3 regions of the Allorhizobium sp. DMC15 genome follow, and region 1 is predicted to be linked to each of the others. Evidence: predicted binding sites of a transcription regulator. Region 1 holds the regulator's gene; each other region holds the start of a gene.
The links. The regulator PhoB, encoded in region 1, activates phosphate uptake and scavenging genes when phosphate is short. The targets are predictions, from matches to a motif close to TGTCATNNANCTGTCAT.
Positions count from the first base shown of each region.

Region 1 (6,982 bases):
CCGTGAACTTGCCCTCGAACTTCAGCGAGGTGCCGATCAGGACGGTCAGCACAATGGCTTCCGCAAGCAGACGCGCGACCGGCTGCGGATAGGCGTGGCGGTCGAGAATGGTGTTGATCAGCGGCCCGAGCTGGACGGCGCGACCACGCACGTCGAGCCCTTCGACCTGAAAAGGCACCACGCTATCGTCACCGGCGAAACCGAATTCGCCGAGTTCTGCTTGTCTATTCGACATGAATGTACTCCTGGCGTAGGAACGCCCACTCGCAGGGCCTGAGCAGCCCGATCAGAAAGCGCACAGATGGGATCACCTGCGCCAAAGGTCAAGACATCGCCCTGCCCGCTTGCCCCGCGCCTCAGATGGCGCCGAGGCACCAGGCGAGAATGGACTTCTGCGCGTGGAGGCGATTTTCCGCCTCGTCGAAGACCACCGACTGGGCGCCGTCGATCACCTCGTCCGTTACTTCTTCGCCGCGATGGGCCGGCAGGCAGTGGAGGAAGAGCGCCTCGTCCTTGGCCTTCTTCATCAACTCGGCATTGACCTGGAACGGCTGAAAGACGTTGTGCCCGCGCGCCTTGTGCTCCTGGTTCATCGACACCCAGGTGTCCGTGATCACCGCGTCGGCGCCGGCAACGGCACGGTCGGCATCATGGCAGAGCATGATCTCGCCGCCATTGTTGCGAGCCCAGTTGAGAATCTTGTCATCAGGCTCGGAGCCCAGCGGCACGGCCATGTTCATCTTGTAACCGAAGCGAGCAGAGCCCTCGACCAGCGAATGCAGGACATTGTTGCCGTCACCCGTCCAGGCGAGCGTCTTGCCGGCGATCGGGCCACGATGTTCCTCGACCGTCAGAATGTCTGCCATGATCTGGCAGGGGTGGGTGAGGTCGGTAAGCGCATTGATAACCGGCACGGTCGCATGCTCGGCCAGTTCCAGCAAACGTGAATGGTCCGTGGTGCGGATCATGATCGCATCGACATAGCGCGAAAGCACCTTGGCGGTATCGCCGATGGTTTCGGCGCGGCCGAGCTGCATTTCGGTACCCGACAGGAACAGTGTCTCGCCACCCAACTGACGCATGCCGACATCGAAGGACACGCGGGTACGGGTGGATGGCTTCTCGAAGATCATCGCCAGCATCTTGCCGGCAAGCGGCTTGTCGGCGTTGCCGGCCTTGGTCGCCTGCTTGCGGCTGCGCGCGTCGTCCAGCATGTGACGCAGGTCCTGCGCTGAAACGGCGGAGAGATCGAGGAAATGCTTCGGGGATGCCATGAGTTTTACCTGTCTTGACCTTACGCGGTTACTGCGGTCTTGGCCCGGATCTGTTCCGCGGCGCGCTCGATGCGGGCGATGCCCTCGCGGGCCTCGGCGGCGCTGACCGTGAGCGGCGGCAGCAGGCGGATGACGTTATCGCCGGCGGGAACGCCAAGCAGATGCTCGTCCCGCATCGCCATCAGTAGCTCGGTGTTGGGCACCTTAGCCTTCATGCCGAGCATCAGGCCTTCACCGCGGACCTCCTCAATGACATCGGGATAGCGATCGCTGAGCGACGCCAGCCCCTGACGGAAGACAAGCGCCACATCCCGGACATGGTCGAGGAAGCCCTCGGCCAGCACGACGTCGAGCACGGCATTGCCGACCGCCATGGCGAGCGGGTTGCCGCCATAGGTGGAGCCGTGGGTGCCGGGCTTCATGCCGTAGGCGGCCTCTTCGGTCGCCAGGCAGGCGCCAACCGGGAAACCGCCGCCGATGCCCTTGGCCACCGCCATTAGGTCGGGCGTGATGCCGGCCCATTCATGGGCAAACAGCTTGCCGGTCCGGCCGACGCCGCACTGCACTTCATCGAGGATCAAAAGCAGACCGTGCTCATCGCAAATCGCGCGCAGGGCCTTCAGCATCTCGACCGGGATCGGCCGGATGCCACCTTCCCCCTGCACGGGCTCGACCAGGATACCGGCCGTCGCTTCGGTGATGGCGGCCTTGACGGCATCGAGATCACCGAACGGGACCTGGTCAAAGCCGGGCGCCTTGGGACCGAAACCTTCCAGATACTTTTCCTGGCCACCCGCCGCGATCGTCGCGATGGTGCGTCCGTGGAAAGCGCCTTCCATCGTGATGATGTGGAACTTCTCCGGATGCCCCTTGGCGAAATGGTAGCGGCGAGCGGTCTTGATCGCGCATTCCAGCGCCTCGGCACCCGAATTGGTGAAGAAGACGCGGTCGGCGAAGGTGACGTCCGTCAGGCGCTTGGCCAGCTTCTCCTGACCCGGCACTTCATAGAGGTTCGACAGGTGCCAGACCTTGTCAGCCTGGTCCTTGAGTGCGCCGACCACATGCGGGTTACCATGGCCGACCGAAGTCACGGCGACACCGGCTGCAAAATCGAGATAGCGCTCACCGGTCTCGGTGATCAGCCACACGCCCTCGCCTCGCTCGAAACGCAGGGGCGCCCGATTGTAGGTCTGATAGAGCGGCGTAGCGTCTGCCATGGCGATTGCATTCCTTCTGCATGCCCGTGCTTTCGACGGGACCGAGCCCGGCGGGCCCGAAACAATTAAAAATGCCGCCTTGCGGCGGCGTCGGCACTATCTGCATTTAACCCTGCAATGTCAACGAAACTTGCGGGATCTCGGCGGTCCGGCACAAAATCCGGCTTTCGACGCACGCGAGTGCCGGAAGGCGATTCCACCTGTTGCATACTTGACTCACTCGGGAAGCAAGTTGGGGAAAACCGGAAAATCGATTCCAGATGATTCCGGCGACTCTTGTCACAGAGTCGGCCGACCTCTAGGTTAAATTTCATTAAGAGATTGCATGCGGCGGAAGTGATCACCGACAGTTACGAGGCGGTTTTGTTTCGAATTCGTTCGAAGCAACGGTGACGGATTCTGCCATGACACACGCGAGCGGCGGAGAAGTATGGCATGAATTGGACTGATGAGCGGGTTGAAAAACTCAAGCGTCTCTGGGCCGAAGGCCTGAGCGCAAGCCAGATTGCAGCACAGTTGGGTGGCGTAAGTCGAAACGCGGTGATTGGTAAAGTGCACCGGCTGAACCTGCCTGGTCGTGCGAAGGCCGGCGGCAGCTCCTCAGCAGCGCGTCCTGCCAAGCGCACCGCCGCACCCCAGCGTCCGGCGAACTTCCAGGCTCGCCCGGCAGCAACCGCTACCCGGACCGTGACACGTGCGGCCGGCGCGACCCTTCTCAAGGAAGAGATCGAGGTCGAGACCTTCCAGGAAGTCGAAGTCAGCCGTCCGCTGAACGTCGTCGTGCCGATCTCGCGCCGCCTGGCGCTGACGGAGCTCACTGAGCGCACCTGCAAGTGGCCGATCGGCGATCCGATGAAGGACGATTTCCATTTTTGTGGTTGCGAAATCAGCGACGCCTCGCCCTATTGCACCTATCATGCGAAGCTCGCCTACCAGCCGGTCAGCGACCGCCGCAAGGCCGCTCGTTAAGACGAGCGGACGATCACACAGATTTTGGATGGGTCCTTCGGGGCCCGTTTTCTTTGGGCCATGCGCCAAACGAAAGGGCCGCAACGGATGATCCGTGCGGCCCTTTCGTTTGCGTCAAGTGATTGAAGCTTCAGGCTTCCATTGAATAACCCGCACCTCGAACGGTCCGGATGACATCCTGCATGTTGGAGAAATTCAGCGCCTTGCGCAGCCGCCCGACATGCACGTCGACGGTGCGTTCGTCGACATAGATGTCGTGGCCCCAGACGCCGTCGAGCAGTTGCGAGCGCGAGAACACCCGGCCGGGCGAGGTCATCAGGAATTCCAGGAGGCGGAACTCGGTCGGGCCGAGACGGACTTCGCGGCTCTTGCGATGGACGCGGTGGGTTTCCCGGTCGAGCTCGATGTCACCACAGCGCAGGACACTCGACAGCACTTCCGGCTTGGCCCGACGCAGCATCGCCTTGACGCGCGCCATCAGTTCCGGTGTCGAGAAGGGCTTGACGACATAGTCGTCGGCGCCGGTCGCAAGACCCCTGACCCGTTCGCTTTCCTCGCCCCGTGCCGTCAGCATGATGATCGGCAGGCGCTCCGTTTCCGGCCGGACGCGCAGGCGGCGGCACAGCTCAATGCCCGAGACGCCCGGCAGCATCCAGTCGAGGATCAGCAGGTCCGGCACCCGTTCCTGCAGACGGATCTCGGCCTCGTCGCCGCGCAGGATCGTTTCGACCTCATATCCTTCCGATTCCAGATTGTAGCGCAGGAGGACGCTCAGCGCCTCCTCGTCTTCCACCACGGCAATCTTCGGCTGCATCAGACCATCACCTCGCTGTGGCCAAGGCTCATTCGGTGATCGCACCGACGGAAGACGTCAGGTCTTCCTTCGGCCGTTCGCCTTCCGGCGGCGCACCTGTTGTCATGTAGTAGATGGTCTCGGCGATGTTGGTCGCGTGGTCGCCGATGCGCTCGATGTTCTTGGCGCAGAAGAGAAGATGCGTGCAGCTGGTGATGTTGCGCGGATCTTCCATCATGTAGGTCAACAATTCGCGGAACAGCGAGGTGTAGATCGCATCGATCTCCTCGTCGCGGTCGCGGATCGACTTGGCCTTTTCGGCAGAGCGGGTCGTGTAGACGTCGAGCACTTCCTTGAGCTGGGCAAGGGCCAGATCGGACAGATGCTCGAGGCCGCGGGCGAGCTTGCGCGGAACGCCCGTCGCCTGGATGGCCACAACGCGCTTGGAGTTGCTCTTGCCGAGATCGCCGACGCGTTCGAGGTCGGAGGCAATGCGCAGGGCGCCGATGATTTCACGAAGGTCGGAGGCGACCGGCTGACGCTTGGCGATGGTGACAACGGCCTTCTCGCCGATTTCCTTCTCCATCGAGTCCATGATGACGTCGTCGGAGATCACCTTCTGTGCAAGGGCGGCGTCGGAATTGACCAGCGAGCGCACGCTTTCGGCGACCATCTGTTCCGCCAGACCGCCCATCTCGGAGATGCGGCGCATCAGAAATTTCAGTTCCTCGTCGAAGGCCGAATAGATGTGTGAGGAAGCCATAAGCCAGATCCTTGATTGTAAAGAGAGCCAGGGTATGCGCTGAGATCGCTCAGCCGAAGCGGCCCATGATGTAGTCTTGCGTGCGCTGATCGTCCGGGTTGGTGAACATCTTGTCCGTGTCGTTTTCTTCGACGAGTTCGCCCAGATGGAACATGGCCGTGCGCTGGGAGACGCGGGCGGCCTGCTGCATCGAGTGGGTGACGATCACGATCGTGTAGTTCTCGCGCAGTTCGTGGATCAGTTCCTCGACTTTGGCGGTCGCGATCGGATCGAGTGCCGAGCAGGGTTCGTCCATGAGGATGACTTCCGGGCTGACGGCGACGGCACGGGCGATGCAGAGACGCTGCTGCTGGCCACCGGAAAGACCGGTACCGGCCGCATCCAGGCGATCCTTGACTTCGTTCCAGAGGCCGGCCTTCTGCAGGGCGGTCGAAACGATCTCGTCGAGATCGGCCTTGTTCTTGGCCAGGCCATGGATGCGCGGACCGTAGGCGACGTTCTCGTAGATCGACTTCGGGAACGGGTTCGGCTTCTGGAAGACCATGCCCACCTTGGCGCGCAGCTGCACCGGATCGACCTTGGCGTCGTAGATGTTTTCGGCATCGATCAGGATGTTGCCCTCGACGCGGCAGCTGGCGATCGTGTCGTTCATCCGGTTGATGCAGCGCAGGAAGGTCGACTTGCCGCAGCCCGATGGGCCGATAAAGGCGGTCACCGAGCGCGGACGGATCTCGATGTTCACGTCGCGCAGGGCCTGCTTCTCGCCGTAGTAAACCTGCACGTCGCGTGCGGTAATCTTGGATTCAGTCATTGTCGGTGCTTTCGTCGTCGTCATCTTTGTCGAGAGATTGTTCATCATCATACACCCCCTTACCAACGGCGCTCAAAGCGGCGACGCAGAATGATTGCGACCAGGTTCATCAGGATCAGGAAGACCAGCAGGACGATGATGGCACCGGAGGCGCGCTCCACGAAAGCCGGGTCACCGCGCTGGGTCCAGTTGTAGACCTGCACCGGCAAAGCCGAGGCGGGCTGGAAGAAACCATCCGGCGGACCGGCGGGGAATTCCTTGACGAAGGCGACCATGCCGATCAGGAGCAGCGGAGCCGTTTCGCCGAGCGCACGGGCGAGACCGATGATCGCACCGGTCAGGATGCCCGGCATGGCGAGCGGCAGCACATGGTGGAAGATCGACTGCATCTTCGAAGCACCGACGCCGAGGGCGGCATCGCGGATCGAGGGCGGTACGGCCTTCAGCGCAGACCGGGTGGCGATGATGATGGTGGGCAGCGTCATGAGGGTCAGGACCAGACCGCCCACGATCGGCGCCGATTGCGGCAGACCGGCGAAGTTGATCAGCACGGCAAGACCGAGGATACCGAAGACGATCGAAGGAACGGCCGCAAGGTTGGCGATGTTGACCTCGATGAGATCGGTGAACCAGTTCTGCGGCGCGAACTCTTCGAGGTAGATCGAGGTGGCGACACCGATCGGCAGCGACAATGCCAGGACGATCAGCATCATATAGGCCGAGCCGATGATAGCCACGCCAAGGCCGGCGGCTTCCGGACGTGTGTCCGAGGCGTCCGCCGAGGTGAAGAAGGACCAGTTGAACTTCGTCACCAGAATACCGGCCTGCTTCAGCGTGTCGGCGAGAACCAGTTGCTCAGGCGAAATGTTGCGATCGAGCTTGGCGCTCTCCATCGTTACGCGGCCCTTGTAGTAGCCGTCGATACGGCCGGCTGCGAGCAGGTCAAAGGAGACCGTCTTGCCGATGACCGACGGGTCGGCCAGCACATAGTTGCGCAGGTTGGCCGGGGCGTCCTTGGAGACGAGTTCTGCCACGGACTTGGGCGTAAGGCCCTCGGCGGCGAGCCCCTTGGCAGCGATCGTGTCACCGAGTGCCTTTTCGATGAGCGGCGCGTAGCCGAAGGTGGATACCTTCGCGATGGCGGCGCGATCACCG
Region 1 covers NZ_JBQUZB010000001.1:427,693-434,674, reverse strand. The annotation lists gene ACT53S_RS02135 (Hsp33 family molecular chaperone) at 1-235, opposite strand, end outside; gene argF (ornithine carbamoyltransferase) at 357-1,274, opposite strand; gene ACT53S_RS02125 (acetylornithine transaminase) at 1,295-2,491, opposite strand; gene ACT53S_RS02120 (GcrA family cell cycle regulator) at 2,927-3,460, shown strand; gene phoB (phosphate regulon transcriptional regulator PhoB) at 3,591-4,274, opposite strand; gene phoU (phosphate signaling complex protein PhoU) at 4,303-5,016, opposite strand; gene pstB (phosphate ABC transporter ATP-binding protein PstB) at 5,066-5,851, opposite strand; gene pstA (phosphate ABC transporter permease PstA) at 5,887-6,982, opposite strand, start outside.

Region 2 (6,982 bases), on a different contig from region 1:
TAGATGCGGCCCTTGCGGCGAACCAGACGGTTGTCGCGATGACGGGCCTTAAGCGCTTTCAGCGAGTTCTTGATCTTCATTTTTCTGGTCCACAACGATTGTCGGGGAATGTGTCATTCACCCACTGTCTTCAAACAATCAAAAGCGCGCCGCTGGGCGCGCCCCTGAAGAGTTGGCGGCAATTAGCCCGAGGAGGGCCTGCCTGTCAACCGGTCCGGCGGCATTTGCCTCGCCGAAACGGCTAAAAAACCCGGCATATCAATCGCGGAAAGGCAGGATTTCCGTCACATGCCCCATCTTTCGGCCGGGACGGGCTTCCGTCTTGCCGTAGAGATGGACAAGCACATTGGGCTTGGCGAGCCAGGTCGGGACAGAATCGATGTCGTGGCCGATCAGATTCGTCATCACGCAGTCGGAGTGGCGGACGGGATCGCCCAAGGGCAGGCCGGTTACCGCGCGGATGTGCTGTTCGAACTGTGAGACGATGCAGGCGGCTTCCGTCCAGTGGCCGGAATTGTGGACGCGCGGCGCGATCTCGTTGGCAATCAGATGGCCGTCTTCGAGCACGAAGAACTCCATGCCGACGACGCCGACATAACCAAGGCCGTCTAGCAGCTTCGTCGCGGCGGCCCGGGCTGCCGTCGCCGTTTCCGGCGTGATCGCGGCAGGCTGGGTCGAGGTGTGCAGAATGCCGTTCCGGTGGACGTTCTCTGTCGGGTCGTAGCAGCGCACCTGGCCGTCGATGCCGCGGGCAGCGATGATCGAGACCTCGCGGACGAACGGCACGAAGCTTTCGAGAATCAGCGGCACGGAACCGAGGGCCTCAAAGGCGCCACCTGCCGAGTCGCCTTTGCGGAAGACCTTCTGCCCCTTGCCATCGTAACCCAGCCTGCAGGTCTTCAACACGCCTTCGCCGCCGAAATCGGCGAGGGCTGTCTCAAGGTCGGCCTGGCTGTTCACGGCGTGGAAGCGGGCCGTCTCGATACCGGAGGCGTTGAGAAAGCGCTTTTCAGTCAAGCGATCCTGAGCGACTTCCAGCGCCTTTGGTGGCGGATAGACGGGGACGCTCTTTGCCAGATGTTCGGCCGCCGAAACGGGTACGTTTTCGAACTCGTAGGTGACGACGTCGCAGAGGCTCGCGAGTTCGACCAGTGCTGCCGGGTCGTCGTAAGCTGCGGTAATCTGACGGTTGGCCACTTGGGCTGCGGGACTGTCAGCCTGCGGTTCCAAGATGATCGTGCGGAAATTCAGCCGCGCTGCTGCCATGGCCAACATGCGGCCGAGCTGGCCGCCGCCAATGATGCCGACCGTGTGCACTGTCATGGAGTTTCGTCCATCGGGTAGTCGGCGACCGATCCTGCCTGGCGGGCGATCCACTCGTCCAGGCGGTCGGCCAGTTCGTCGTCATGAAGCGCCAGCACGCGAGCGGCCATCAGGGCGGCGTTCACCGCACCGGCGCGTCCGATGGCCAGCGTGCCGACAGGAATGCCGGCCGGCATCTGGACGATGGAATAGAGGCTGTCGAGTCCGGACATGGATTTTGACTGGACCGGTACGCCAAAGACGGGCAGGGGCGAGAGGGAGGCCACCATGCCAGGCAGATGAGCGGCCCCGCCGGCACCGGCGATGATCACCTGGAAGCCTTCGTCACGGGCGCCCTTGGCAAAGGCGTACATCCGGTCAGGCGTGCGATGTGCCGAAACGATGCGTGCCTCGTAGGAAACGCCGAGTGCGTCGAGGGTATCGGCGGCATTCTTCATGGTTTCCCAGTCGGACTGGCTTCCCATGATAATGGCGACGGGCGGGCAGTCGGCAGCCATGCTTGGTCCTTCCGGCTCAGGCGATGATATCGGGGATGATCTGGTCTTCCAGCGCTGTGATCTTGTCCTTGATGGACAATTTCTTCTTCTTCATGCGCTGGATTCTGAGGGCGTCGCAACCGGTTGTGATCATCGCGTTGATCGCCGCGTCATAGTCTTCATGCTCCTGGCGAAGCCGCGCCAGCGAGAGCCGGATGTCAGCCTGTTCCTGATCGGCCATCTTGTTCCCCATCTTCGCCCTGTGGCCCATCGTTAAAGAATGGCCGTTGGATTCGCGCAAGCTCCTATCATCAAATACCGGTAACGGGAAGTTATCCTTGTCCCTGATTTTCGGGGGTCGAAATCACGAAATCGCCTTCGACAAACCGCATTTCTCGTGTCACATTACTTTCGCAAAGCCTGAAACTCCAGCGGATGAGGGCTGGAGGTAGGCGACAAGGAAGGACGTATCAAATGACCATACAGGCTCATCTTGACTCGCTGCAGAAGAAGCATGGTGCACTGGAAGACCAGCTCCATGACGCGCTCGCATCCCCCTCCGTCGACGACCGTCAGATCGCCGAACTCAAGCGTCTGAAACTGCGCCTCAAGGATGAAATGGAACGCCTGAAGGCGTCTACGCGCCACTAACCTTCCAGACCGGCTGCGCCGGGATCCAATTGCCCCCGAGGCCCCCGAAGATCCCGATGTATTCTTGAAGCAGCCAGAAACATTCCCCCGCCCCGGAGTTCCCAAGGACTTCGGGGCTTTTCTTTGGCTTCAGGGCTGTGCGGAGATCACTATCAGGTCCAGAACTGGTCGAGCCAGATGTTCATCCGGTCGAAACCGGGTCGGCGAACGCTGTAGAAGCGGCGGGTACCCTCGGCGTTGACTTCGACCAGGCCGGCGTCGAGCAGGGCCTTCAGATGCTGCGAAACGGCGGGGCGGCTGATGGGCAGGCGGCTTGCCAGATCGTTCACGGTCTTCGGCCCCCGGCGCAAATCCTCAAGGATGTGCCGCCGGTTCGGGTCTGCGATCGCCATGAAAGGGTCCGCGTTCGTCATGGCGAAACGTTATGTCAAAGGCCGGTCTCCGGCAAGCGCGATGTGCGGTGCAGCAAGCGCCCGGTCAAGGACCGAGCAGGCCTGTGCCGCCGTCGTAGAAGAGCTTCGCCCCTGCGATCAAGACCATGCCATACATCAGCGGGTAAAAGATCTTCGGCTTCATGTAGTGGACCACTTTCGCGCCGATCAGGGTGGAGACCAGTGCGACGGGCAAAAGGACCGCGGACAGGCTCAAATTGGTGCTGTCGAGCTCGCCCAGGGCGAAATACGGGATCACCTTGATCGCATTGAGAATGGCGAAGAAGCGGGTCGACATGCCGGTATAGGTTTTCGGGTCGAGCTTCAGCGGCAAGGTGTAGACCTGAAAAGGCGGGCCACCGGCATGGGCGACAAAACTGGAATAGCCGGCAAGCGCCCCCCAGAAGGAACCGGCAATCGGCCGTTCGGGCGCTGGAGGCTTTTCTCCGCCGTCTCGTGCCGCATAACTTTCGATAAAGTAGCGCAGTGCAAAGATGAGCGAGATGCCCCCGAGGACCAGGCGCATGGCATTCGGCGAGACGAGCGTCGAAGTCGCCCAGCCGAGGATGATGCCGATGATGGCGCCGGGAAGCATAACGAAGAGCGTTGCCCGGTTGTTGTGCCTGCGCCAGGCCCAGAGCGCCACGGCGTCCATGACCAGCAGGATCGGCAGGAAGATCGCGGCCGCCTGCATCGGCGGCACGGCGATTGCCAGCAGGGGCACGCCGATCAGGGCAAATGCGCCACCCAGCCCACCCTTGGACAGGCCGACCAGTGCGACAGCGGGAATAGCGACGGCATAGAAGTTCAGGTCTGTCAGCATTGATCGGTTGATCCTTTCGGAAGAGCGGTCTATCGGATTTGTCTAGATAAAACGAGGACGAATTCCACCGTCGTGGAAATGTCCCGCAAACGGATATCGCTGCATGACTGAAGACCGCTGCCGCCTCGTGCTCATCGTCCCCGAGATCGCCGATCCGGCTCTGCGCGCCGAGACGGTGGCCAATGCTCTGCGGGGTGGGGACGTGGCCTCAGTCATCATCCCGCAATACGGGCTCGACGACGGTGAGTTCCAGAAACATGCAGAGCTTCTGGTGCCGGTGATCCAGGAGGCCGGCGCTGCCGCTCTCGTGGTCGACAACAGCCGGGTCGCAGGGCGGGTGAAGGCAGATGGTCTGCACATCACCGGGAATGCGGAAGCACTGGCCGAAGCGGTGGAGAAACACCAGCCAAAGCTGATCGTCGGCGGTGGCAATGCGATGGACCGGCACCATGCGCTGGAAATCGGCGAAACTCAGCCGGACTATGTCTTCTTCGGCAAGCTGGACGGCGACATCAAGCCAGAGGCGCATACGAAAAACGTCGCGCTCGGCGAATGGTGGTCGGCGATGATCGAGATCCCGGCGATCGTCATGGGTGGCACGGACCCGTCATCGGCGGTCGTTGTGGCCGAAGCCGGCGTCGAATTCGTAGCGCTTGGCAAGGCGGTCTTCGAGGATCCGGCCAATGCGGCCGCGATCGTTGCACGGGTGAATGCGGAGCTTGACGAAAAAGCGCCACGGTTTGCGGATTGAACCGCGGCATGCGCCAATCTTTGACCTCCCGCAGCCTGATTCTTGCCGTTCTCATCGGAGCCAGCCTGGCTTCGGGCCTGCCCGCGATGGCTCAGGAGAGCGAGGATGGTGTCGAGATCGGTGACGCACCGGCCATCCAGCCGGCCAATCCTTCCGATGCGGGCGACATCGATCGCGGCAAGCGGGACGACAGCGCCGGTGGCGATGCCACCAAGCTTGATCGCAATGCCGGGAAAGCGGATCCGCCGCTCGTCAAGGGCGGGAAGGTCACAGCGGGGACAAAGAGCGAAGAGCTGCAGGGCATCAACATCTACCTGCGCATGGGCGCCCCTCTGCCGGACCTGCCGGCGGAGAAGCCGTTCAACGGAGAGCCGGATGAGGCTTACGGTGCCTTTCAGCGCGGGCTGTTTCTGACGGCCGTCGATAAGGCCCTTCCGCGCGCCCAACTGGGCGACCCGGCGGCACAGACCCTGCTTGCCGAGATCATGTCACGAGGGCTCGGGGTAAAGCGGGACACAAAAGGCGCTGCCTTCTGGTATGCCCAGGCCGCGCAGGGCGGAGACACCTCTGCCATGTTCAAATACGCCCTTCTTCTCATGGAAGGGCGTGAGGTCGAACGCGACAAGGCCAAGGCCGACGATTACATGAAAAAGGCCGCCGACGGTGGCAACGGATCGGCGCAGTTCAACTGGGCGCAGATCCTCGTCTCGCAGAATCCCGGCGTCCGCGGGCTGGAACTCGCCATGCCCTATTACGAGAAGGCTGCTGAACAGGGTATCGCCGATGCGCAGTATGCGCTGGCTCAGGTCTATACGGCCCTGAAGGAGGTGCCGCCGGAAAAGAAGCAGCGGACGCGCGAATGGATGGAGCGCGCCGCCAAGGCCGGTTTCGATACAGCGCAGCTCGATATGGGGCTGTGGCTCGTCAACGGGATCAACGGTCCGCGAGACTATGAGGGGGGCTATCGCTGGCTGTCGATTGCCGCCAAGCGCGGCAATGTGGTGGCGCAGAACCGGTTGGCGCATGTCTATATCAATGCGCTTGGCACGGCGCCCAATCCGGTGGAGGCCGCGAAGTGGTACGTGTTGTCGCGACGGGCCGGGCTGAAGGATCCAACGCTTGAAGATTTCTATCTCGGACTGAACGAAGAGCAGCAGAAGCAGGCAATCGATCGCGCCAACCGGTTCCGCCGGAGCTGAGTTGGCAGCACGGGTCGACGTCGCGTCCGGGGAGGGCGGCGCTCATGGATCTCGTCGATGTCTTCCAAAGACTGGGCCTGGCAATCGCGATCGGTGCGGCCGTCGGGGTCGAGCGCCATTGGCGCGAGCGTGCCGAACCCGAAGGAGCCCGCACGGCCGGTATCCGAACCTTTACGCTGATCGGCATGACCGGCGGATTGGCCGGTCTTCTGGAACTCGGGATCCGCGTCAGCCCCTTGCCCGGACTTATCGTCGCCGCCTTCCTCGTTGCCGTCACGACGGTCGTGCTGCGCTTTGAGCTGATCCAGGCGCGAGCCGAAAACAGCGTCAGCGCAACGACCGTCATTGCTGCCATCACCACGTTCGCGCTCGGGGCGCTCGCCGTGCTCGGCGACATGGTCATCGCGTCTGCAGGCGGTGCCGCGATCGTGACGGTGCTCGCCAGCCGTGAGTTTCTGCACGGGGCCATTCGACGGTTGACCTGGGTGGAATTGCGTTCAGCGGTGGTGTTGCTGGCGATGAGTTTTGTCTTGCTGCCGCTGATACCCGCCACACCCTATGGTCCTTTCGGCGGTGTGTCTCCGCGCAGCCTGCTGGTCCTTGTCATTCTGCTCGCCTCCGTATCTTTCGTTGGTTACGTTGCGGTTCGCCTGCTCGGCAGCGGGCAGGGATATCTGGTGGCCGGCGCCGTCGGCGGCCTCGTGTCGTCGACCGCAACGACGGTCACGCTCGCCCGGCAAAGCGTTTCCGGCATGCCTTCGCAAGCCGCTGCCGGTGGTGCTGCGGCCGCAGGAGCGGTATCGCTGGTGCGGACCGGCTTTCTGGTCGCGGCCCTCGCTCCCTCGCTCGTTTCCGCCGTCTTGCCACCGTTGCTGATTTCCGGTGCCGTGATGATGGTCTGCGCCGTTCTCTTCATACGCCGTGACGCCTCGCGCGTCGCGGCGGAGCCACCGGCCAATCCGTTCGAGCTGCTGCAGGTGGTGAAGATGGCGCTGCTGATCACCGTCGTCGCCTTCGTCGCCCGGGCATCAAGCCAGATCTTCGGTGACGGCGGGCTATACCTTGTTTCTGCATTGTCGGCGCTTGCCGATGTCGATGCGGCGACCGTTACGGTCGCGGGGATGGCCGCACAGCTTACGCCCACCGTGGCCACTTACGCGATCGGTATCGCAGTCGTTGCAAATTTGCTGGCGAAGGTCGCCTATGGTGCGGTAACAGGAAGCCGGGCCTTCGTCCTGATGCTGACAACTGCCACGACACTTGCCGTCGCTGCGGGCCTGATCGCTGCGTTCGTGGCGCAGCTGCCGTGATCCAGTCGCAGGACGATC
Region 2 covers NZ_JBQUZB010000002.1:608,122-615,103, reverse strand. The annotation lists gene ykgO (type B 50S ribosomal protein L36) at 1-80, opposite strand, end outside; gene ACT53S_RS11555 (5-(carboxyamino)imidazole ribonucleotide synthase) at 259-1,323, opposite strand; gene purE (5-(carboxyamino)imidazole ribonucleotide mutase) at 1,320-1,820, opposite strand; gene ACT53S_RS11545 (DUF465 domain-containing protein) at 1,837-2,040, opposite strand; gene ACT53S_RS11540 (DUF465 domain-containing protein) at 2,274-2,450, shown strand; gene ACT53S_RS11535 (metalloregulator ArsR/SmtB family transcription factor) at 2,603-2,863, opposite strand; gene ACT53S_RS11530 (sulfite exporter TauE/SafE family protein) at 2,928-3,704, opposite strand; gene ACT53S_RS11525 (thiamine phosphate synthase) at 3,808-4,455, shown strand; gene ACT53S_RS11520 (tetratricopeptide repeat protein) at 4,464-5,654, shown strand; gene ACT53S_RS11515 (MgtC/SapB family protein) at 5,699-6,964, shown strand.
Region 2: ACT53S_RS11540 (DUF465 domain-containing protein) is a predicted target of PhoB. The motif match lies at 2,198-2,214, and genes of this name have one in related genera.

Region 3 (6,982 bases), on a different contig from region 1:
CGCATCTTCACCGGCGCATTCGACCGGGGTGATGTAGCCGCCGTTTTCCTGCTTGTCGATGACGAGGCAGCCCGGTGCATCGCGCAGGATGTCGCGGGCCTGATCGGCCGTGATTTCGTTCTCGAACTCGATGTTGACCGATTCCGAATGGCCGATGAAGACCGGAACGCGCACAGCGGTGCAGGTCACCTTGATCTTCGGATCGAGCATCTTCTTGGTCTCGGCGAGAACCTTCCACTCTTCCTTCGTATAGCCGTCTTCCATGAAGCTATCGATGTGCGGAATGACGTTGAAAGCGATGCGCTTGGTGAACTTCTTGGCTTCCACCGGATCGGCGACGAAGACGGCGCGCGTCTGGGTGAAGAGTTCGTCCATGCCTTCCTTGCCGGCACCGGACACCGACTGGTAGGTCGAGACGACGACACGCTTGATCTTGGCAAAGTCATGCAGGGGCTTCAGCGCCACAACGAGCTGAGCGGTCGAGCAATTCGGGTTCGCGATGATGTTACGCTTCTTGAAGTCGACCACGGCGTCCGGATTGACTTCCGGAACGATCAGCGGCACGTCGGCGTCGTAGCGCCAGGCCGACGAATTGTCGATCACGACGCAACCCTGGGCGCCGATCTTCGGCGACCACTTCTGCGAGATAGTGCCGCCGGCGGACATCAGGCAAATGTCGGTCGTCGAGAAATCATAGTGCTCCAGGTTCTGAACCTTGAGAACCTTGTCGCCGAAGGAGACTTCGGTGCCCTGCGAACGGGCGGACGCCAGTGCGACAACTTCCGAAGCCGGAAAGCCGCGTTCGGAGAGGATGTTCAGCATTTCGCGGCCGACATTGCCGGTAGCGCCTACGACTGCAATCTTGAAACCCATGTCAATGCTCTCTTTCTGTCTCTCCGCGGATGGTGAGGAGGAAGCCTGCGACGGGTGCGCAATCTTCCTTGTCCCCGGCCGTGCCGGGGAGAGAGCGGTGGCCGAAGACGTCAGACGGTTTTCGTCGTCGTTTTGGCCGTGGTCGTGGATACGAGAGAAATGCATGCGCCACCGGCAGCAGGCTGCTGCAGGTGGTTTGAGACCTCGAAGGACTGCCCGAAAGCGTGCATGAACCGAATTCCTCTTCGCGGCGAGGGATTACAAGGTTTTGTGCGCGAGTCAAGCCGCGCCCATGGCGGGAAAGACGAAAACGCGCCGACAGTGCATCGGCCAGTGGCCAATTGCCGCCCCGGATGTGTCGCAATGACATGTTCCAGGCTTGCCGAGGCAACGCACCCGTGGAACAAGACGCGGTCTTCACCGGAGTTCTGCATGCCGCCTGCCATTCGCGACCTCACCACCGATGATCTGCCAGCGGCCACCGCAATCTATGCAGACGCCGTTTTGACAGGGACGGCAAGCTACGAACTCGATCCACCCGGTCTCGATGAGATGACGGCCCGTTACACGGCGATAACGGGCAAGGGTTATCCCTATATCGCGGCGATCGACGAGACCGGTTCGCTCCTCGGTTACGCCTATGCCTCCGCGTTCCGCACCAGGCCAGCTTACCGGTGGTTGGTGGAGGACTCGATCTACGTTGCCAAGACCGCGCGTGGCCTGGGGGTCGGCAAGAGCCTGCTGGCTGCGCTTGTCTCACGCTGCGAGGCGCTTGGCTTTCGTCAGATGGTCGCCGTGGTTGGTGGCGCAAGCGAAGCCTCGGTCGCGGTCCACCGTTCCTGCGGCTTCTCACTCGCAGGCCGACTCGACGGAACGGGCTTCAAGCATGGCATCTGGCTCGACACGATCTTTATGCAGCGGCCGCTGGGCGAAGCACAGACCACCAAGCCCGACCTGTCGAACTATCCCGGAACGCTTGGCTGACTCATTCGATCGCCTTGAGGGCCTTGTCGAAGACCTTCAAAACCTGCTTCAGATCATGGCCACGCTTGAGGGTTCGACCGTCGGTCGCCACAACCGAAAAAGCCCCCTGCTTTGCTGCGAGCTTGGGGTTCTTTTCGATGCGATAGAGCGGATAGTCGCCCGCACGCTTGAAGACGGAGAAAACCGCTTTGTCCTTGAGGTGGTCGATCGCGTAGTCCCGCCAATCGCCTTCACCAACCATGCGACCATACACCCAGAGGATGGCATCGAGTTCACGACGATGGAAGGTGACCGGGAGGGGATCGAGAGACTGCCGATAGATACCCAGGTCGACCACGCTTGTTGAGCTCTTGTCGGCACCATCAGCTTCATGGCGCTGCCCTTCAGTCTGCTCGGTCATCAATGCTCCTCGAACATTCATTCATGACGGACACATGACAGTGTGCCTGACATGGCCGAAATAGCAAGCTTACGAGCCGCGCACGAACATCGTCTTTTGGTCAGCGAGCGCGGTTGAGGAAGCGGCTCAGCAGAAGATCTCGCAACCGGGCGGCAATCGGCGACAGCCTTTTGCCGTTGACGGTGATGAGGTGGTAGGGCGTGACGACGATGGGCGTGTCGAGCTTCAACGTACACAGGTCACCGACCGGCGTTTGTCGACAGAGAAGATCCGACACCTCACGCGACATCGGCGCAATCGCGTTGGAAGACGCGAGCATGGCGATCATCACCAGCAAAGAGGTCGTATTGACGATGTTGCGCGGGATCGGCGCGCCTTCCTCAATGAAGACGCTCTCCACCGCGTGACGCAGTGGCGTTCCCGGCGCCTGCATGACCCAGGGGAAATGGGCCATGTCGGAGACATTGAGACGATCGACATTGGCAAGAGGATGCGTGCGGTGGACGACGATCTCGACCTCCTCCATCGTCGCGCCCTCCACATGGAACTGTCGCGCATCGATGCCCGGCGGGACACGCCCCAAGACGAAATCGTATTGGCCAGACAAGAGGTCGCGGATCATTTCGCTGCTTGAGGCGACATCGACGTGAATGTCGACCGTGGCTGCTTCCGCCTTCAGGGCCTTGATGGCTGGCACCACATATCCGACCGCACCGCCGGTCACGGCCCCAACGCGCACTTTGCCCGTCAGGCCTCGGCGAATCGCATCGACCTCGCGTGCCGCTTCGCGGATTTCCTCCAGCACGTTTTGAGCCCGCCGGATCAAGGCGCTGCCCACCGCCGTCGGCTCCATGCCCTTCGGTGTCCGCACGAAGATCGGAGAGCCGACATAGCGCTCTATCTCGCCCAACATGCGGGAAGCTGCAGGCTGTGTGAGTGCAAGTGATTGAGCGGCAAGACTTAATTGGCCAAGCTCGGCAATCGAGTTGACGAGGCTGAAATGTTTGGGCTGCAGTCTGTAAATGTGGTTCTCTGCCATCAACGATATATCAACTACGGTATGCAGAAAGTCAAAATAATCATTTGATCGGTATATGGGGCGCGATAAGAGTCCCAACGGAGCTGGGGCTGCTGTGTCAGCCGCTCGTTCTTGTTTTTCAGCGAGTGCCAGGAGGAGCTTGGCCTCGCACGGTATGACCAGGGAGGTTACCATGAAGAAACTTGGAGCCCTGATTGCATCTTTTGCAATCGGTATCGCATCCTTTACACCCTTCGCCTACGCACAGGACAAGGGCGTCGTTGGCATTTCCATGCCGACCAAGACCTCGACCCGCTGGATCTCCGACGGCGAGACCATGGAAAAGCTGTTCAAGGAAGCTGGCTATACGCCGGACCTTCAGTTCGCTGACGACGATATTCCGAACCAGCTCGCCCAGATCGAAAACATGGTCACCAAGGGTGCCAAGGTTCTCGTCATCGGCGCCATCGACGGCACGACCCTCTCCGACATCCTGCAGAAGGCCGCCGATGCTGGCGTCAAGGTCATCGCATACGACCGCCTGATCCGCGATTCGGGCAATGTCGACTACTACGCCACCTTCGACAACTTCCAGGTTGGCGTGCTCCAGGCAACCAGCCTCGTAGACGGCCTCAAGGCCAAGTTCCCGGACACTAAGCCGTGGAACGTCGAACTCTTCGGCGGTTCGCCGGACGACAACAACGCCTTCTTCTTCTATGACGGCGCAATGTCGGTCCTGCAGCCCCTGATCGACAGCGGCGACATCGTCATCAAGTCCGGCCAGATGGGCATGGACCAGGTCGGTACGCTGCGTTGGGACGGCACTGTTGCCCAGGCTCGCATGGAAAACCTGCTCTCCTCGACCTACACCGAAGACAAGCTGCACGGCGCTCTGTCCCCGTATGACGGCCTGTCCATCGGCATCCTGTCGGCTCTGAAGGGCGTTGGTTACGGTTCTGGCGACATGACCATGCCGGTTGTCACCGGTCAGGACGCTGAACTGCCGTCCGTCAAGTCGATCCTGGCTGACGAACAGTACTCGACTGTCTTCAAGGACACCCGCGAACTGGCGAAGGTTGCCGTTTCGATGGTTGACGCGATCATGGGTGGCAAGACCCCCGAGATCAACGACGAAAAGACCTACAACAACGGTGTGAAGGTCGTTCCGTCGTTCCTGCTGAAGCCGGTTGCTGTCGACAAGGCCAATGCCAAGGACGTTCTCGTTGGCGCCGGCTACTACACGGCCGACCAGATCGACAACTGATCCTCAGGATCGCTCTCGGGTCCGCGAGTCATCGCGGACCCATTTTCTATACGCATTGAAGGAGCTCGCGTCTTTGGCTTGACTGTGTCGCCGAAGATTGCCGGAATTCTGCCCATGGACAACATCATTCTCGAGATGCGCGGCATCACAAAGACATTTCCGGGCGTGAAAGCGCTGGACAATGTCAGCTTCAAGGTGCGCGAGGGCGAAATCCACGCGCTCGTCGGCGAGAACGGCGCCGGCAAGTCGACCCTGATGAAGGTGCTCAGCGGCGTCTATCCTGCCGGAACCTATGACGGCGACATCTTCTATGATGGCGAAGTCCGCCGCTTCAGCACCATTTCGAACAGCGAAGAGCTCGGCATTATCATCATCCACCAGGAATTGGCCCTCGTGCCACTCCTGTCGATCGCCGAGAACATTTTCCTCGGCAACGAAATCGCCAATAGCGGCGTCATTCAGTGGCCACAGACCTTTGCGCGGACGAAAGAGCTGCTGGCGAAGGTTGGTCTGAAGGACAGCCCCTCGACCCGCATCACCGATATTGGCGTCGGCAAGCAGCAGCTGGTCGAAATCGCCAAGGCTCTGTCGAAGAAGGTTCGTCTGCTGATCCTGGACGAACCGACCGCTTCGCTCAACGAGACGGATTCCGACGCCCTGCTCACCCTGCTGATGGAATTCCGCAAGCAGGGGATGACCTCGATCATCATCTCCCACAAGCTCAACGAAATCCGCAAGGTCGCCGATCAGATCACCATTCTGCGCGATGGCGGCACCGTTGAGACGCTCGACTGTCATACTCAGGAAATCACGGAAGACCGGATCATCAAAGGCATGGTCGGCCGTGACATGGAAGACCGCTATCCGCCCCGCGACCCGAAGATCGGCGACGTGCTCCTGGAAGTGAAGAACTGGAACGTCTTCCACCAGAACCATCGCGACCGGCAGTTCCTTCACGATGTGGCCTTCAACGTGCGCGCAGGTGAAGTCGTCGGTATCGCCGGTCTTATGGGTGCCGGTCGCACCGAAACCGCCATGAGCCTCTTCGGCAAGTCCTGGGGCCACAAGATCACTGGCGACGTGCTGATGCATGGCAAGCCCGTGGATGTCTCGACAATCCCGAAGGCGATTGATGCCGGCCTCGCTTATGTGACGGAAGACCGCAAGCATCTCGGCCTGGTCCTGCAGAACAACATCAAGGAAAACACCACGCTGGCAAACCTGAACGGCGTTTCCAACGGTGCCGTTATCGACGACCGCAAGGAAGCCAAGGTTGCCACCGATTACCGTCAGAAACTCCGCATCCGGTCGCATTCGATCTATCAGGAAGCGGTCAATCTGTCGGGCGGCAACCAGCAGAAGGTCGTTCTGTCCAAGTGGCTGTTTACCAATCCGGAAGTGCTCATTCTCGACGAACCGACGCGCGGCATCGATGTTGGCGCCAAGTTCGAAATTTATACAATCATCAACCAGCTTGCCGCCGAAGGTAAGGGCATCCTGATGATCTCCTCGGAGATGCCCGAACTGCTCGGAACCTGCGATCGCATCTACGTCATGAACGAGGGGCGCATCGTGGCCGAATTGTCTAAGGAAGAAGCAAGCCAAGAGTCCATCATGCGTGCCATCATGCGCTCTGGGGAGAAAAACTAATGGCCATTGATACAAGAACCGAAACCCCAAAGGTCTCCGTGGGTGACTACCTGCGCAAGAACATCCGCGAATACGGCCTTCTGCTCGCGCTCGTCGTCATCATGGTGCTGTTCCAGGTTCTGACCGGCGGCGTCCTGTTCCGGCCGGTCAACATCACCAACCTCGTCCTGCAGAACTCGTTCATCGTCATCATGGCCTTGGGCATGCTACTGATCATCGTCGCAGGCCATATCGACCTTTCTGTGGGTTCGATCGTCGCGTTCATTGGTGGCATTTCGGCGATCATGCTGGTCAAATGGGGCTGGCATTTCGCCTTGGTCGTGCCGCTGTGTCTGGTGCTCGGCGCCGCGATGGGTGCCGCCCAGGGCTATTGGGTCGCCTATCAGAAGATCCCGTCCTTCATCGTGACCCTTGCCGGCATGCTCGTATTCCGCGGCCTGACCTATGTTGCGCTCGGTGGCCGCCCGATCGGTCCGTTCCCGAAGGAATTCACCCTTCTCTCCACCGGCTTCATCCCGGACTTCCTGCCACTGACCGACACGACGGTGACGGGGATCGCAAACCACGTCGCGATTATCGCAGTCGTCGCTCTTGTCGCTCTCGCTATCTATTCGGGCATGAAGAACCGTCGCCTGAACGATGAGCACGGCAGCGAGAACGAGCCCTTCGTCTTCTTCGTCGCTCAGATGGGCATCATCAGCGCGGTCGCCATCTTCCTCGGCTACCAGCTTGCTACCTATCGCGGTCTGCCGAACGTCCTCGTCGTAATGGGCATCCTGATCGCGCTCTACTC
Region 3 covers NZ_JBQUZB010000004.1:225,545-232,526, reverse strand. The annotation lists gene ACT53S_RS18770 (aspartate-semialdehyde dehydrogenase) at 1-873, opposite strand, end outside; gene ACT53S_RS18765 (GNAT family N-acetyltransferase) at 1,306-1,857, shown strand; gene ACT53S_RS18760 (DUF2794 domain-containing protein) at 1,859-2,257, opposite strand; gene ACT53S_RS18755 (LysR family transcriptional regulator) at 2,358-3,296, opposite strand; gene chvE (multiple monosaccharide ABC transporter substrate-binding protein) at 3,469-4,539, shown strand; gene mmsA (multiple monosaccharide ABC transporter ATP-binding protein) at 4,654-6,189, shown strand; gene mmsB (multiple monosaccharide ABC transporter permease) at 6,189-6,982, shown strand, end outside.
Region 3: ACT53S_RS18760 (DUF2794 domain-containing protein) is a predicted target of PhoB. The motif match lies at 2,281-2,297, and genes of this name have one in related genera.